Linked DNA regions of Thalassoroseus pseudoceratinae. Each later gene encodes a partner of the first gene's protein in a complex. Links are inferred from orthologs where the notes say so. Each region holds a gene or a part of one and is shown in the gene's direction. Other genes may lie near its edges.

What was found. Proteins that work in one complex are often made in the same cells at the same time.
Region 2: the proteins of uvrB (region 1) and G6R38_RS19095 are in contact, whole or in part, in a crystal structure (PDB 7EGT), measured with the Thermus thermophilus proteins. The link is inferred for Thalassoroseus pseudoceratinae from one-to-one orthologs. Residues at the interface, in WP_096411307.1 of Thermus thermophilus: Glu23, Leu25, Arg26, Asp27, Gly28, Glu29, Arg30, Phe31, Arg55, Glu326, Asp327, Phe328, Glu379, Ser382, Gln383, His398, Gly400, Arg401; in WP_096412145.1 of Thermus thermophilus: His654, Arg656, Phe657, Gln666, Asp668, Glu669, Lys680, Arg681, Leu682, Ser683, Lys685, Tyr686, Ala687.

What each region holds. Positions count from the first base shown.
Region 1 is NZ_JAALXT010000003.1:97,390-102,944, reverse strand. The notes cover bases 1,593-4,586. They hold uvrB (excinuclease ABC subunit UvrB), read left to right. Parts: upstream 1,593-2,036; coding sequence 2,037-4,136; downstream 4,137-4,586. Other genes in these bases: G6R38_RS10640 (hypothetical protein), read right to left, coding at 4,217-4,504; G6R38_RS10650 (DUF1501 domain-containing protein), read left to right, coding at 1,593-1,937. In the rest of the region: G6R38_RS10655 (DUF1549 domain-containing protein), read left to right, coding at 1-437; more of G6R38_RS10650, read left to right, coding at 504-1,592; G6R38_RS10635 (NAD-dependent epimerase/dehydratase family protein), read right to left, coding at 4,622-5,555. UniProt on the Escherichia coli protein: The UvrABC repair system catalyzes the recognition and processing of DNA lesions. A damage recognition complex composed of 2 UvrA and 2 UvrB subunits scans DNA for abnormalities.
Region 2 is NZ_JAALXT010000005.1:338,034-343,799, reverse strand. What follows is about bases 628-3,653. They hold G6R38_RS19095 (ATP-dependent helicase), read left to right. Parts: upstream 628-988; coding sequence 989-3,319; downstream 3,320-3,653. Other genes in these bases: G6R38_RS19090 (PIN/TRAM domain-containing protein), read left to right, coding at 3,618-3,653; G6R38_RS19100 (phytanoyl-CoA dioxygenase family protein), read right to left, coding at 628-885. In the rest of the region: G6R38_RS19105 (ABA4-like family protein), read right to left, coding at 1-152; more of G6R38_RS19100, read right to left, coding at 142-627; more of G6R38_RS19090, read left to right, coding at 3,654-4,643; G6R38_RS19085 (Calx-beta domain-containing protein), read right to left, coding at 4,961-5,766. UniProt on the Escherichia coli protein: A helicase with DNA-dependent ATPase activity. Unwinds DNA duplexes with 3'-5' polarity. Translocates on single-stranded DNA with 3'-5' polarity. Initiates unwinding more efficiently from a nicked substrate than double-stranded DNA.

The sequences.
Region 1 (5,555 bases):
CATTTCGAGACGGTTTGTCCGCCGATTACGGATATCAGTATGAAAGTAGCCGACGCGCGGTGTATTGGCCGGTCCTGCGGAATTCGATTCCCGAAATGATGCAAGTTTTCGATGGAGCGAATCCCAGTTTGGTGACGGGTCGACGCAACTCCAGTGGTGTGGCACCGCAGGCACTGTATCTGATGAATAACTCGTGGGTGATCGGTCGCTGTGAGGCGGCTGCGAAGTCGTTACTGGCCGACCACAAATTATCGGATCAAGAGCGTGTTCAACGACTCTTCGAAGTCGCGTTGGGGCGTCTCCCGAGTTCCGAAGAACTGGCATTGAGTTTATCGTTTCTCAAATCGGATTCGGATGATGATGCCGATCGTCTCCAACGGTGGGCGCAACTTGTTCAATCGGTGATCTCAACGCTGGATTTCCGGTTTGTGAACTGATTCGCCAATCTCCGCGTACACGATCGTCTGTTTGCAATTCCGAAAAGGCAATACTGAAGGACTCTCATGAATCCACAAAGACTCCATCCGGTTTCTCGCCGACAGATGCTGCAAAACGTTGCCTGCGGATTCGGTGGATTGGCCTTCACGGCAATGGCTCATCAAGCGGCGTCGGCTTCAACGAACCGAAACCCACTCGCGGAACTTCCGACCCATTTCCCACCTCGTGCGAAGCGTGTCATTTTCATCTTCATGCAGGGTGGGCCGAGCCATGTGGATTCCTTTGACTACAAACCCTCGCTCGCCAAACAGCACGGCAATTCGTTCGAGTTCGCCGATGATCGAGCAAGAGCGAACTCCGGCAAGAAGCTCACGACACACAAGCTGATGAAATCGCCATGGAAGTTTCGGCGGTACGGCGAAACCGGGCGATGGGCTTCCGACTTGTTCCCGGAAACCGCCAAGCACATGGACGATTTGGCGATGGTGCATTCCATGCATACCGAAGGCGTTGCCCACGGACCGGCCACGCTGTTTCTGCACACCGGTGCAACGAACTTCGTCCGGCCGTCGGTGGGGTCGTGGATTACCTACGGACTCGGTTCGGAAAACTCGAATCTCCCTGGCTTTGTTGCGATCTGTCCATCCGCCGGAAATGGCGGGCCGCGAAATTACGGCAGTGCGTTTTTGCCACCGGTCTATCAGGGAACCGCAATCGGCGATCCCAATTCGCAGGACATCATGATCCGCGATTTGAAAAACCCCGCCGCCACACGTCCCGAACAACAACGACAGTTGATGCTGACGCAGGCACTCAATCGTCAACAACTCCTGCAAAACGGCGGCGGTGCGGAATTGGAATCGGTGGTCAAGTCGTATGAACTCGCCTGGCGAATGCAGTCGCACGCACCGGACCTGCTCGATTTGGTTGGAGAAACGCCGGAAACTCTGAAACTCTACGGAATCGGAGAGAAAGAAACCGACAAGTTCGGACGGCAGTGCCTGATCGCCCGCCGATTGTGTGAAGCCGGCGTCAGATATTTGCAAGTCAATTACGGCGACAACAGTGCGAACCCGGCATGGGATCAGCATTCGAATTTGCCTCGACATGAGCAACATGCTCGACGGGTCGATCGCCCCATTTCCGCCTTGCTAACCGATTTGAAACGACGTGGCCTGCTCGAAGACACCCTGGTCTGGTGGGGTGGGGAATTCGGCCGTACACCGTACTCGCAAAGCAATGGCACCGGTCGTGATCACAACCCCAGCGGCTTTACGATGTGGCTGGCCGGTGGAGGTGTGAAACCCGGCGTGAGTTACGGGAGTACCGATGAATTCGGGCATCAAGCTGTCGAAAACAAAGTCCACATGCACGACATGCACGCGACCATTCTACATTTGCTGGGGATTGATCACGAACGCCTTACGTATCGCTATTCCGGTCGCGACTTCCGTTTGACCGATGTGCACGGTCGCGTCGTCCACGAATTGTTTGCGTGAACAGGCCGTGAATGGGCCGACGGCTTGGACAGATCGCTTGAAGACGACCTACAATGAACACACGATTCATTCGACGTCGTTTGCAAGAAATCGAGTTCCATGCCGAAATTTCAAGTTGCCAGCGAATTTGCCCCAGCGGGGGACCAACCATCTGCGATTGCGTCCCTCGTCTCCGGCATCAACGAGGGAAAAAAGGATCAGGTCCTGCTCGGTGTCACCGGGAGCGGTAAAACCTTCACGATGGCCAACGTCATCCAGCAGGTGCAAAAACCGACGTTGGTCCTCAGTCACAACAAAACGCTGGCGGCCCAACTCTACGGCGAATTCCGCGACTTCTTTCCGAACAACGCCGTCACATATTTCGTCAGCTACTACGACTACTATCAGCCGGAAGCGTACATCCCGCAGCGGGACATCTACATCGAAAAAGACTCCTCGATCAATGAGGAGATTGACCGCCTGCGGTTGCTCGCGACCAGTGCGTTGGTTAGTCGGCGGGATGTCATCGTGGTCGCCAGTGTGAGTTGTATTTACGGGTTGGGGTCGCCCAAAGACTACCTCGAAATGATGATTCCCCTGCAAGTCGGTAAGGAAATCGATCGTGATGAGCTGCTGCGAAAACTGATCGATATCCAATACGACCGCAACGATGTAGCGTTCGAGCGGGGTCGGTTCCGTGTGCGGGGTGATGTCGTCGAGGTTTGGCCAGCGTACGAGGAATTCGCCTATCGCGTTGAGTTGTGGGGCGATGAGGTCGAAAAACTTTCGATCATCGATCCGCTCACCGGCGAAGAGTCCAAGTCGCTGCCAGATGCGTATATCTATCCGGCGAAGCACTTTGTGTTGCCTCAGTCGCGAATCGACAGCGCGATGGAGGAAATCGATACCGAACTCAACACCTCACTAGAAACGTTTCGCAAAGAAGGCAAGTTGCTCGAAGCGCAGCGGTTGGCGGCCCGGACGCGACACGATATGGAACTGCTCAAAGAGGTCGGTTTCTGTCCGGGCATCGAGAACTACAGTCGGGCACTTGCCGGTCGAAAACCGGGACAACCACCGTACACCCTGCTCGACTTTTTCCCTGACGACTTCCTCATGATCATCGACGAGTCGCACGTCACGGTTCCGCAAATCCGGGCCATGTTCAATGGCGACCAGGCCCGAAAAACAACACTCGTCAATCACGGTTTTCGGCTGCCGATGGCTTTGGACAATCGGCCGTTGAAGTTTGAAGAATGGGACACGATCCGCAAGCAGACTGTATTCGTCTCGGCCACACCTGCTGATTGGGAGTTGGAACAATCGGCGGGTGAAATCGTCGAACAAGTGATTCGCCCGACCGGCCTGGTCGATCCAGTGATTCACGTGGTTCCCGCCCGTGGTCAGGTTCCGCATTTGTTGGAGCAGGTGAAAATTCGCATTGAGCGGGGCGAACGTACGTTGATCACTACGCTCACTAAGCGACTCGCCGAGGATCTGACAACCTACATGCAAGAAGAAGGCATCCGCTGCCAGTGGTTACACTCGGAGTTGGATGCCATCGAACGAGTGGAAATTCTTCGGGAACTTCGCGAAGGCCGGTTCGACGCCGTGATCGGCGTCAACTTGTTGCGGGAAGGTTTAGACCTGCCGGAAGTCTCGTTGGTCGCCATTTTGGATGCCGACAAGGAAGGTTTCCTGCGAAGCGAAACGAGTCTGATCCAAACGATCGGGCGGTCGGCTCGGAACGTGAACGCCGAGGTGTATTTATACGCCGACACGGTCACGAACAGTATGCAACGGGCCATCGAGGAAACCGAACGCCGGCGAGCCTTGCAATTGGCGTACAACGAAGAGCATGGAATCACGCCGGAAACCATCCGCAAAGCGATTCGTCGGGGCATCGAAGACGAGATCGAAGCCCGGCAGATCGAACGAGAAGCAACCGGCCAGAACGAAACCCAATTCGTCACACAGGAATATCTCAACGAGTTGGAAGCAGAAATGCTGGCCGCGGCCGAGAATCTGGAGTTTGAACGAGCGGCGAGTTTGCGAGACCGGATCACGGAACTGCAGCAAAAACTTGGGGAGAAAATCTCCGTTCACTCCGAGTCTGCAGAATCAAACGAACCGAAGCGTCGAGGCGGTCGCAAAGGAAAAGGCAAACGCTCCCGCGGAACTGGCAAACGCGTCCCTAAACCCCAACGACCTGATAGTTAAAAGTTCCGCAACGGTCCTAGGGATTCGATGTTCGGTTGCAGTCTCGATCGGACCGTGACCGTTGGTGAGATCCGCCAATCTCACGGATTCCAAAGTCCGACATACCACTCAAACCAACCGGCAATCCAGTCGAATTCGCACAGTAGGACAATCGGGTAATAGAGAAAGTAAATGAGCCGGTCGATTGATCGGCCGCCGATGTTGTACGCCTCATAGATTGGCCAATACATCGGACCGGTCGAAAGGACGTAAAGCAAGAAGACGATGGCAATGCGATTGTAGATCCTCCAACCTCGACCGTCATCCAGGCCGGAGCGATATCGGTTGGAGGTGTTGGAAGGGGACGTCCCCGTTGGCGTCGGTGTCATCGAATAGAACGGCCCTTCTCAAATTCTCTGGTAATTACAGTGGCTGGGGGAAAATGTGTCTCCGACCGCCGTGAGACTGAACTCGCTGCAAAGACGTGATAACGGCTGAATCGGGCGTTAGGGAACCATGTCGTGTTGGCGGTACCACTCTAGAGTGTTCTGTAAACCCTCTTGGAAATCAACTGCAGGAGCATATCCGAGCACCCGACGGGCCTTCTCGATGGAATAATCCAAGTTCAGCCCGAGGAACTTAATTCGGGCACTGGAGAGGATCGGTGCATGCTTCGCCCCTACAAGGCGATACGTGCCTTCTAACAGTCGGGCCAAACCTTTGGCGATCGGAAGTGGTACGGTTCGCGTCGGCACATGATAGCCCACCCCCTCCGCAATCCCCGCCACGAGTTCTTCCTTGGAAACCAAACGCGCATCGGTGATGTTCAAAGTCTCGCCCAACGCTTCTTCGCTTTCCAACGCGAGAAAAATGGCATCCACCAGATTGGAGACATAGGTGTTGTTGATCAACTTGTCCCGCGAACCAAGATAGCGGAACTGCTTCGATTTCAGACGTTCCATGATCCGAGGGAACACCGTGCGATCGCGTGGCCCGTAAATAAAACCAGGACGTAAAATGATCGCTGGCAGGTTGTGTTCGTCGATGTGTTGCCGAACCGCCTGTTCTGTTTCCGCTTTGGAAACCGTGTACCCGTCAATTCCTGTGGTGCTGATAGGAGTCGTTTCATCGGTTCCGAAATGATCTTTGGCCGGATAGACCCCCAACGAACTGACGTGGACCATTCGACGCACGGTGCCAGCGGTTTCCATTGCAGCTAGCAGGTTCTTCACTCCACCGACGTTGACAGCGCGATAGTCCGAAACTGGCCCCCAATCACCGACTTTCGCGGCACAATGCACCACTAAGGTGACGCCATCCATTGCGGCTTTCAACGATTCGGCGTCGCTGAGATCGCCAGTCACCAATTCCACGCCCAGGTCATCTAGGAATTGCGTGTCACTCGTCGGTCGGACAATCGCGCGAGTTTTCAAACCGCGT
Region 2 (5,766 bases), on another replicon or contig:
AACAACACCAGATAGCCAATTGCCAATACCGCCGGCAGAATCATCCCGGCAATCCACTCCACACCGATCCGCCAACGAGGCGTAAACAACAGAATTACCCACCCCGGCAAGACAGCGGTGTTGAAGATTTTGAAGAGTGTTTCAGGGCTCATGATTGCGACTCGGTTTCGTAGAGCTGAACGTGCAGGCTGTATCACGCCAGGTGAGTGGTGCGGGTAAATCTTGCGTGGTGAATTCGAGGTGGATGACTCGGCGTTGGGTGGGGTTGGTCATTTTGCGGGATGAGTGCAATAGCAACGGTCGCATCAGAACCGCTCCGCCGGCTTTCGTGTGGCAACTTGTCGCTGTCGTGTGATTCACGTGATCCATGATGTTCGCTTGCGGAATGCGGCCGTGTTGGTGAGTTCCCGGTTGCACGCGGAGCGCTCCGTTGGTTTCGTCACACGCATCGAGGTGGAACCGCACAGTCAGCATGTGTTCGAGGATTTCCACAGGCGGTTGCACGTGGGGAATGCCGTCTTTGACAGACCACTGTTCGAAGCCGGGAATGTCATGACGTTCTTGGACGGCAATTGTTAAATCCTGATGCCAAAACACGCCCCAATTCGCGGCAGGCGTTTTGTTGAACAGAATCGAACGCGTCAGCCGAGGCGATGAACCCACGAGCGGTTCCAGCAATCTGTGAAGTATGGGCGATTCTGCGAACCCTCGAACTTCTGGCACCCGTTCCGCGAGTTGACGGGCGGCGTATTGTCCGCGTTTGGTGGTTTCCGTACTTGGAAGCCGGTTGATGGAATCGCTGAGTGTTCGCAGTTCGTCGTCTGCGAGAAACGGATCAACAATTGCGAAGCCATCGACTTCCAAAGATTCGGCCAGCGTCGGCATGGTGTTCTGCGTGCGTGCGGAATAAGGTGAAGGTGTTCGCCGATTGGATTTGGCGAGTGTACGTTCATTTCATCACATTGAAACACGAAACGAAAGGCGTGGAGTGCCGGACGATCTTTCGGATTTGACTGTTCCGCAACGCACCGCGGTCACGCATCACGAAGGCCCGTTGATGGTGCTGGCCGGTCCTGGGTCGGGGAAAACACGGGTGATTACCCGCCGGATTGCTCACATGATCGAGCATGGCATCGATCCCCGGCGGATTCTGGCGATCACCTTTACGAACAAAGCCGCCAACGAGATGGCCGAGCGGGTCGAACGGCTTGCGCCCGGGATGCGGGTATGGGTCAGTACGTTTCACCGCTTCTGTGCGCGGCTGCTGCGGGAACGAGCCGAGACCGTCGGGCTGCAAACGAACTTCAGCATCTACGACACCAGCGATCAACAACAGATCGTCCGTCATGCGTTGAGCGATTTGGATTTGGACGCGGTTCACTTTTCGCCGTCGCGGGTGTTGCATCGGATCAGCCGAGCGAAGAACGATCTCATCACCGCCGAGAAATTCGCGTTGGAACATGCAGACGCCGTCGGCACGCACTGGGACGCCGTCGTGGCGAAGGTGTATCCGCTGTATCAACAGAAGATGCTCGAAGCCAACGCGGTCGATTTTGATGATCTGCTCCTGCATGTCGTGCAGATGTTGAACGACAATCCCGAACTCCGTGAAGGGTTTGGTGAGCGGTTTCGATATATCCTCGTGGATGAATATCAGGACACGAATGCCGCTCAGTACCGGATTGTGGCGGCGTTGGCGGCGGGACATCGGAACTTGTGTGTGACCGGCGATCCCGACCAGTCCATTTACGGTTGGCGCGGGGCACGGATCGAGAACATTCTCCGGTTCGAGCAAGATTTTCCCCAGGCGAAAGTCGTGCGATTGGAACAAAACTTCCGCAGCACCAAGGAAATTCTGTTGGCTGCGGATAGCCTCATCGTGCACAACGTCCATCGGAAAGCCAAGGAGCTGATCACAGAGAATCCGCAGGGCGAACCGGTCGAGTTGCTGTACTGTGAAGACGGGCGACAAGAGGCGGAAACGATCGCGAAGACCGTCCGTGAAATTGCCGAAGCGGAAAATCGTCCGTGGTCGGATTTTGCGATCTTTTACCGGGTGAATGCGCTTTCACGGGAGTTGGAGCAGGCGTTGACGCGGGAGCGAATCCCGCTGCAAGTCGCGGCAGGCGTGGCGTTCTACGAGCGAGCGGAGATCAAGGATACGCTTTCGTATTTGCATCTCGTGCATAATCCCAGCGACACGGTGGCGTTTCGACGGATCGTCAACAAACCGGCTCGCGGATTGGGGAAAACGAGTCTCAATCGGCTCATCAATTGGGCGGACCGTGAGGAAATCACGTTGCTCGAAGCGGCGAAAAGGGCCAAGGAAGTCCCGCGACTCACCAGCCGAGCCGTGAAATCGTTTTACGCCTTTGCCGAAATGATCGAGGAGTTCACCGATCTTTCCGTGGGACCGGTCGAGAAACTTCTTGTGCGGGTCTTGGAACGGACGAGCTATCTCGATCTGTACCGAGGTAGTGACAACGAAGACGATCAACAACGTGCCGCCAACGTGCAAGAATTGCTCACAGCGGCGCGGCAGTATGATCTCACGATGGAAGCGGACGGATCGCTCGAAAACTTTCTCGAAGTGACGAGCTTGGTCAACGAGGTTGACTCGCTCGATGAATCTTCCGGCACGGTCACGTTGATGACGCTGCACGCGGCGAAGGGCTTGGAGTTTCCGATTGCGTTCATCGTGGGCGTTGAGCAAAACCTGCTGCCGCACGAACGCTCGCTGCAAGAAGACAACAATGGACGGGCGATCGAGGAAGAACGCCGGTTGTTTTTCGTCGGCATCACACGGGCCGAACAGCGGTTGATTCTCACGCACACTCGGCAACGTGACTTTCGTGGGCGGCGACTGATGACGATTCGCAGCCAGTTTCTCAGTGAGATCGACGTCAACGAACGCACGCTCGCCGAAGAACCGAAGTCGATGTTGTACGATGATTTCCCCGACGACGAATACACTCAGGAACTGCCAACCGACGACTTTGCGGAAAATCCTCCGGAACCGGTATCTGAGGAAACTCAATCCGAACCGATCGCGTCTGAGGCGGTGCAACCACAACAGAAACCCCAACCGAAGAAGTTGCCGAAACTGATGACCGGATCGCAATTGTTGTCGAGTGGCGCCGACACAAAGCCCCGGTTTTCCGTCGGTCAGCAGGTTCGGCATCCCCAATACGGACTTGGTACCGTGACAAAAGCCGACGGCGGCGGACGATGGGGGAAAGTCACCATTGAATTTGATGACGGTCGCGTGCAATCTTTCGTGGCCACCAAATGTCCGCTACAACCGGTCGGTATGGGATGATGGCGTGGCGTGCGTGATTCCTCTTCAATCCCGTGGAAGAATCCCAAATTCCAGAACGCGAACCGCTAATTCCGTTATAAAGTTGAACGACGAACGTCTCTGAAACATCCCTTATTGACGGAACGGCTGGGGATCGCTTGTTTAGAGTGCTTGGTTCCGGCTACAGTGCAGCGTCGGAGCAAGCCAACATCCGCTAGCAAATCCGATTCGTTCTCTCTATGATCGCTAATTTGAGTAAGTCTCAAGCGGGCATACGGTTGAGGCGACACACTTCGATTTTTCAAGGCAAGTGAACACGATGTTATTGTTGTTTGTACGGATCGTCTTTCTACTGGCGTGTGCCGGAGCGATTGCGACGTACATCAGCCAAGGCGCGCCCCACCCGATCATTTCGGCAAGGCCGTTCATTTGGTTCTTGGTGCTGCTCGCAATTACCCAACTAGCGACCCTGATTGATTTGCTGATTCCCCGCAAAGATATCAAGATCATTTCGTCGGTGTATTTCGGGTTGATTATTGGTTTCATTCTCAGCGTGCTGTTGATGCAAGCGTTGGCACCGCTGTTGGGCGGCGATGCGCGAGCCGAAGGCTTGGTAACAATGCTCGCCACCTTGATGATTCCCTATGTCTGCGTGACCTTGCTGCTGCAAACTCGCGACAACTTCCGGTTCGTGATTCCTTATGTCGAATTCTCTCGCGAACTCAAAGGTGGCAAACCGCTGATTCTCGACTCCTCCGCTCTGATCGACGGCCGCATTGCCGACGTTATGGATACGAAGATTTTGGACTCGCAGTTGGTCGTGCCCGATTTCATTCTGCATGAGATTCAGGAAATCGCCGACAGCAACGACAAGCAACGCCGAACCCGAGGGCGTCGGGGACTCGACGTTCTGAGCAAGCTGCAAAACAGCCCGCATGTCGATGTCAAAATGTTGGACGCACATGAGTCGGGTGACGCCACCGGACCAGTGGATCAACGGTTGATCGCCCTTTCCAAGCAGAATGGTGGCCGGGTCGTCACGAACGACTACAACTTGAACAAGGTCGCCAACTTGCAAGGTGTGGACGTGATCAACCTTAACGATCTGTCCAACGCGTTGAAGCCACGCTACATTCCTGGCGAACGGTTGCAGATCAAAGTCATCAAGGAAGGTGAGTCCGTGGGGCAAGGCGTGGGTTATCTCGACGATGGCACGATGGTCGTCTGTGAGAACGCCGCAAACATGGTCGGCAAAGAAATCGGTGTAATTGTCACCAGCGTGCTGCAATCAAGTGCTGGCCGCATGATCTTCGGTCGCCAAGTTCACTCCGTCGATCACAGTTAGAACTGTTGACTGTTGATCGCAGCGGAGCGGCTCAATAGAAACCACAGCTTCTTCGCGTCCATTGCAGATACAATGGCCTCAAATCTGGTCTCAATGGCCGATTCACTCAGGGGTCGCCGATCTGGTTCTACAGCTTGCGGTTGATACGTTCATTCGCACGGCTGGAATCGCTGAGACGACAAAGCCTCCCATCTTGTGAACGGAAGGCTCATCTTTCGATCAGTCGTCTTTTCCAAGTAGTGGGTGCTGCCACTTGGAAGCTCAGAAACCAGTGACTTCTTCGCTTCCGTCGTGGATGCAGCACACCCCAATACGCTCTAGATGCCGCCGGTTCGGTTTGATCCGGTTGTTGGGTTCCAGAAGAACAAGTCGTCGGCACCGGCTTCCGTGAAGACATCGTCGACCAAGCGAATCACACGGCTGAACTCGTTGTTGATCGATTGCGGTCGGAAGACGTTGTCCACAAAGACCGGGCTAGCGGACTTGCGGATATCCGTCAAAGCCGTGCGGTTCTCACCGGTGACAGAGTTCCACAGGAAGATATCGTCCAACCCGTCACCATTGAGGTCAGCTACGACAACGGACTGGAACATGGAACCGTTGAAGCCGGATTGGGCATTGAGGCTGTCCACGAAACCGTCCATGACGGTCGATTGGCCCGGTGTGTCGATGGCAAAGGAAATTCGCCGGTTCTTGCCGGTCTCGAGGTTGAGGAAGACGATCTCGTCCAAGCCACCTTCTTCGAATTGGCCCACGTGCAACGATTCAAAATCGGCATTGATCAGTGTTGTATCAACCACATTGGTTTGAATTCCGATCAGCCCCGTGTCACTACCAACCGACTCGGTCACGAAGTGGGTAAGACGGTTTCGACCAGTAACGGGGTTCCAGAAGAACAAATCATCCGGTCCGCCGCCGTCAAAGTTTCCGACAACTGCAGAGGTGAAGTCGTTGCCATTGATGGCGGTCGAAGGGATGACATTCGTTTCGAAACCGGCTCCCAAATCGTTCGTTGCGACTGTGGTGTGGAGCAGACGGTTTCGACCAGTGACCGGATTCCAGAAGAACAAATCGTGGCTGCCGTCTTCATCGAAGTCGCCGATCAACACCTCTGTGAAGTCGT